Regions from separate parts of the Photobacterium sp. ABD4_091 genome, predicted to be linked through region 1. Evidence: riboswitches for the same ligand, from Rfam matches in the RefSeq annotation. Region 1 holds a riboswitch; the other holds the start of a gene.
What was found. Region 1 has a riboswitch for thiamine pyrophosphate ahead of thiD (bifunctional hydroxymethylpyrimidine kinase/phosphomethylpyrimidine kinase). Riboswitches for the same ligand answer to the same signal wherever they lie in the genome.
Positions count from the first base shown of each region.

Region 2: linked by a shared signal. The riboswitch ahead of thiB (thiamine ABC transporter substrate binding subunit) and the one ahead of thiD (bifunctional hydroxymethylpyrimidine kinase/phosphomethylpyrimidine kinase) in region 1 are both predicted to bind thiamine pyrophosphate.

Region 1 is NZ_JBSWWQ010000002.1:987,230-990,309, forward strand. Features, by position in the region: gene ACXAGQ_RS18880 (trypsin-like serine protease) at 1-10, opposite strand, end outside; gene ACXAGQ_RS18885 (hypothetical protein) at 216-704, opposite strand; gene ACXAGQ_RS18890 (PhnA domain-containing protein) at 949-1,521, shown strand; TPP riboswitch at 1,720-1,818, shown strand; gene thiD (bifunctional hydroxymethylpyrimidine kinase/phosphomethylpyrimidine kinase) at 1,894-2,721, shown strand; gene ACXAGQ_RS18900 (ABC transporter ATP-binding protein) at 2,796-3,080, shown strand, end outside.
Region 2 is NZ_JBSWWQ010000001.1:1,837,008-1,840,087, reverse strand. Features, by position in the region: gene ACXAGQ_RS08605 (DUF547 domain-containing protein) at 23-805, shown strand; TPP riboswitch at 957-1,082, shown strand; gene thiB (thiamine ABC transporter substrate binding subunit) at 1,192-2,172, shown strand; gene thiP (thiamine/thiamine pyrophosphate ABC transporter permease ThiP) at 2,210-3,080, shown strand, end outside.

The DNA of each region.
Region 1 (3,080 bases):
TCATTTTCATCGATTTTCACCATCTCTTCCCTATAGGCGTTTGTTAAGATAGCAAAAATGGCAAAAGCAAAGAGCACGAGAAGAAGTAAAATGCGAGGCATTTAATGAAACATAACTATAGGAATGAAACGTATATACAGTTTATTTTAAGCGGAAAGGAAATGAGTAAACCTAATAGAATCATCGTAAGATTTACTCTTATTCATATTGACCTACTACAAACCAATACTTGAGCAACTCACTCGCTCAATATCGAAATTGGCATAGGCATCACCCAGCAAATCAGCAGCTAGCTTTGGATAGAAGCCGTTGTCATAGGCACGTTTTACTTCATCGATATCGATCGTATAAAGCTTAATCCCCAACTTCTTAACTTCATCTGGCACACAAACTGTATCACTGCCAGCACCAAAGCAAACATCACCACTGGTATCAATAACACCACAGCTCGTTTCTTCAATCCCGATCCCTAACGAGCCCAGCTTGCTATCTAATGTTTCTTCTGAGCCTGCTGGAAATTCATCGGGCAAGATAATTGGGTATTCATTTTCAAGACTATCGATACTAGTGTAGCCTTGTGCTTCACCGACTTCTGCTCCAGTAACCGCGAACACTTCAGCATTACCTGAAACGGTATTTATGACGTCATCATCATCACAACCAATTAGTGCTAAAGCGGTGAGTAAAAAAAGTGCCTTTTTCATATTAATTCCTATCTAAGTACTGACTTAGGCTCTTTGAGCTTAGTCCCAACCCACCAACTTATCCTACATTTTTGTTGCATATTTTTTACTTAAATTGTGAGTTGGAATATTTTTTAGCCATCATATGGTGATAATAATGTGATCTTGATCTTCATTACTTTTCTTCTCAGAATTAAATGGCATAATAAACCGAACAATTACCTGTATGATTGAGTACAGCATTACACTTCCTTGGAATATTCCTATGAGCATTGAATCAATCGTTAAAGAGCGCTCTGGCGCAAAATGTGAACTATGTGGATCAGAAGACAGTCTGAGTGTTTACGAAGTCCCTGCTTCTCCTGACCAAACAGCGGGTAGCTGTGTAATGGTATGTGGCACTTGTCGTACAGAGATCGAAGACGCTGAAGCATTGGATCAAAACCATTGGCGTTGCCTAAATGACAGCATGTGGAGCCAGGAGCCAGCAGTTCAAGTTATGGCTTACCGCCTGCTTAAGCGCCTATCTTCTGAGACTTGGGCACAAGATCTACTTGATATGATGTACATGGAAGATGACATGATCGAGTGGGCTGAAAAAGGCATCGCTCTTGCCGAACTGGATGCTGTTAAAACTGTTGATGTCAACGGTACAGCACTTGAAGCCGGTGACAATGTCACAATCATCAAAGACCTTCCTGTGAAAGGCTCAAACTTGGTTATCAAACAAGGCACTGCGGTTCGTGGTATCCGACTAACTGATAACCCACTGCATATTTCAGGTAAAGCCGCTGGTACTAACATGGTTATTATTGCTGCTTACTGCAAAAAGATGTAACTTTTCTGGCAGCCACACTCCTGTGGCTGCCAATTCTTCAAGTTCTGCTTTTTTCTTAATCCATCACCTCACTTTATTCCTAACATGTTTGCCCTAACGAAAAAAACATGTTTAGATTAGCCTCATCTTCAGGCATTTAAGCCAGAAAACCAATTTTTTTAGGTCTATATGCAATATAGGCCAGATAAGCAACATTTTGTCCGTTAGTCGGGGAGCCTAGTGCTGAGACCACATGTAGTGGGACCCGTTGAACCTGATCCATTTAATAATGGCGTAGGGAACTAGCTGCATTGCCCTATCTCGCACCCTCCATAGGTTTGATGAAGTAGGTTCAATGACATTGGCTACCTTACGTCTTTCATAGAGGTAGCTATGCCAATTTCTTCAATAACTCCAATTACCCTCACTATTGCTGGCTCCGATAGCGGTGGCGGTGCAGGTATCCAAGCCGATATCAAAGCCATTTCGGCAACCGGTGGCTATGCGTGTTCTGTTATCACAGCGCTAACCGCACAAAATACCCAGGGTGTGACTGGTATCCTAGGTATCGACCCTGCTTTTGTCGAACTGCAACTTGATGCTGTTTTTACTGACCTAGATGTAAAAGCCGTCAAAATTGGAATGCTAAGCGATGCCAATATTATCCGCATGGTGGCTAAAAAGCTTCGCCAATATCAGCCAAAGTTCTTGGTCATTGATCCCGTAATGGTGGCAACCAGTGGTGATTTGTTGCTTGAACAAGAGGCTATCTCAACGCTTAAGTCAGAGCTATTGCCACTTGCTGATGTGATCACCCCTAACTTACCTGAAGCGGCCGCTTTGATTGGCTCAGCTCTTCCTGAGACTGAACAGCAAATGACAGATATGATTGCTGCATTGCGTGAAGTTGGCTCACGCTCAATTTTGCTAAAAGGCGGGCACCTGGAAAAAGACGACTTCAGCACCGACTTGCTGATCCTTGAAAGTGACGTTATCCGCATGAGCACGCCTCGGATTGCAACCCGCAATACCCACGGAACCGGTTGTACCTTATCTGCAGCAACGGCCTCTTTCCTCGCCCAGGATTACCCACTACAAGACGCTGTAAAACATGCCAAATCTTACATCACCAAAGCCATAGAGCATGCCGATGAGTTAGAAATTGGTTCAGGCCACGGCCCAGTGAACCATTTCTTTGCAGGCCATTTCAAACCAGAATAAGCATGGAAGCTACACAACAGATGAATAGCAATCCTTCATCAAACACCGTTAATAATTCATACGTTGCCAGAGGAATGGACGTGACTATTGAAGATTTAATGCTTCAGTATAACGATGCCAATATTCCTTTGTTTAACCGCTTGAACCTTGATCTACCAGCAGGAAAATGGACTTGCCTGCTAGGTAAGAGCGGTTGCGGCAAGACAACCCTGCTCCGTCATCTCGCTGGGCTGCTAGAAGATAATGTAACATGGAGTGGCTCCATCTCTACTAGCAGCACATTACCGTTAAGCGGCAATATCGCATACATGGCCCAGCAGGATTTGCTGTTCCCTTGGCTGAATGTCATTGACAATGTG
Region 2 (3,080 bases), on a different contig from region 1:
GGGAAATAACCGAGGATACCCTATGCGCCATTTTGTCAGCCTGCTGTTTCTCGTCCTATCGGCTAGCACCTTTGCCGCCCCCAAGTCAGATCTCTGGCCTTACTGGCAGCAATATGCCTCTTCCAACTCACAAACAGTTGACCACAGCCGCTGGCAGCGCCTGCTCGATAAGTACCTGGTCGTCCAACCCCAGCAAACCTTGTTTCGCTACAGTCGGGTATCGGATGGCGACAAGTACGAACTGGACAGGTACCTACGCGACCTGACCAAGCTAAACCCGCACCAATTAAACCGCAACGAACAGTTTGCTTACTGGGTTAATCTCTACAATGCCCAAACAGTCAAATTGATCCTCGATAACTACCCGGTCTCTTCCATCACCAAATTAGGTGGCTTCTTCAGCTTTGGCCCTTGGGATGAGAAAGTGCTCACCATTAACGGCAAGACACTTTCTCTCAACGATATTGAGCACCGGATTTTACGTCCGATCTGGCGCGATCCGCGCATTCACTATGTCGTCAACTGTGCCAGCCTAGGTTGCCCGGATCTCCAGCCCGACGCTTTCACTGCCAGTAACACCGAGCACTTACTGGAAAAATCGGCCACCCGCTTTATCAACAGCCGCAAGGGCGTCAACCCTCAAGGCAATAAAACCCAGCTTTCTTCGATTTATGACTGGTATGGCAGCGATTTCGGCTCTACAGCCCAACTGCAAAAACACATCAACCAGTACCGCCAGGGATCATCAATTACCCTTGGTAACGTCAGTTATGACTACAACTGGTCGCTCAACAATGCCAAGTAGCCTGCTCAACTGTCTGGCGTCATCGATGGAGCTATTAGCACAGGAGACGTTTGCACAGGAGCCGTTCGCATAGCAGCCTTTAGCAAAGGGGCATTTAGTATAATAGTGCCTTCCTGCTGGCAACCTGTATCCCGCCACATTACAATAACAAGCGTTCTCATTGGGGAGCGCTTGCCCTAGGCCACCAAGCCTGCTTGCAAGTGCTGAGATTGCTGCGGCAAAACCCACAGAACCTGATCCAGTTAGTACTGGCGTAGGAATTGAGTTCGCCACGGTAAGCCTTCTTATCTTGCAAAGCCGGCATGACGCCGGCCTTCATCTCAACCCTGTGCCGCTCGTACGGTTATTTTTCCTCTTGCCGGACGCAAGAGCATCAGGAGCGCATAGTGAAAAAATTACTCCCACTTGTTACGTTGGCCGCCATGCCGGCACTGGCTGCGGACAACACCCTTACGGTTTACACCTACAGCTCTTTTGCTTCCGACTGGGGGCCTGGGCCTGCTATCGAGAAAGCGTTTGAGGCGCAGTGCGAGTGTAATTTGGAGTTCGTGGCATTGGATGACGGTGTATCCATCCTCAACCGTATCCGCCTTGAAGGCAAACGTACCAAGGCCGACGTATTGCTTGGTCTCGATAACAACCTGATTGCCGAAGCCAAGAAAACCGGCTTACTGGCCGAGCACCAAGTGGACACCAGCAAGCTCACCTTGCCGAACGGCTGGAGCGATACCACCTTTGTCCCTTACGACTACGGCTACTTTGCCTTTGTCTATGACAGCACCAAGCTGGAAAACCCACCGAAAAGCTTGGATGAGCTGGTCAACCGTGACGACCTGTCCATCATCTACCAAGACCCGCGCACCTCGACGCCGGGCCAGGGCCTGATGCTGTGGATGAAGTCGGTATACGGCGACAAGGCTCCACAAGCCTGGCAGCAACTGGCAGGTAAAACGGTTACTGTCACCAAAGGTTGGTCCGAGGCTTATAGCATGTTCCTCAAAGGCGAGTCCGATATGGTGCTGTCATACACCACCTCGCCAGCCTATCACCTGATCGCCGAGCAGGACGACAAATACAAAGCCGCCGACTTCAGCGAAGGCCATTACATGCAGGTGGAAGTGGCTGCGAAACTGAAAAGCAGCCCGAACCAAGCCCTGGCCGACCAATTCTTGGCCTTTATGCTAACGCCTGAGTTCCAGTCGGTGATCCCGACGGGTAACTGGATGTATCCGGTAACGGATGTCGCCCAGCCAGCCGAGTTCAAGTTACTTACCCTGCCGAGTAAAGCCCTGGAGTTTTCAGCCGAAGACGTTGCCAAGCAGCGCCGAAGCTGGGTTCGCGAGTGGCAGCAAGCCTTGACCAAGTAGTAGGCACTCACTTTTGAATACACGCAACACCCAACTGATGCCCGGCCTGATCACCGCCGGGCTCATTTTTTGCCTGGTGGTCAGCGCCCTAGCCGCCCTGGTCAATGAAGCTAGCGAGCTCGATATTGCCTCGCTCTGGCATGATCCTTATCTACGTCACATTACAGGTTTTTCTTTCACCCAGGCTCTGCTCTCAACCCTGCTGAGTGCCCTACCTGCCATTCCCGTCGCCTACGCGCTATCACGCCGGCAGTTCCCGGGCAAAGCCTTGCTGATGCGGATCTTTGCTATGACCCTGGTCCTGCCGGTACTGGTCGCGGTATTCGGCCTGCTGGCGATCTACGGCAACAACGGCGTATTAACCAGCTTACTGGCTAAGCTGGGATGGCAGGGCAGTTTCTCCCTCTATGGCCTGCAGGGGATCTTGCTGGCCCATGTATTCCTCAACCTGCCATTGGCAACTCGCCTGTTTGTCCAAAGCCTGGAAGGGATCCCGTTTGAGCAGCACCAGCTAGCCACCCACCTGGGTATGTCGAGCTGGCACACCTTCCGCTTTGTCGCCTGGCCGAGACTGCGCCAGCAGCTTCCCCATGTCGTCGGGCTGGTCTTTATGCTGTGCTTTACCAGTTTTGCCGTCATCATGGCACTGGGCGGCGGCCCCAAAGCAACCACCATTGAGCTGGCCATCTACCAAGCCTTGCGCTACGACTTTGACCTTGCAGGCGGTGCTATTCTCGCCTTGTGGCAGATGCTGCTGTGCTGCAGCCTTGTATTGTTGAGCCAGCGCTTTGCCAGGCCGCTGGCCACCTCAAGCCAATCTGTCGCTAATCCGCGTCAAAGCCTATTTGACTCACTCGCCAGCCGCTGCTGGGACTGGGGATGGATCAGCCTTGCCCTGCTGCTGGTGC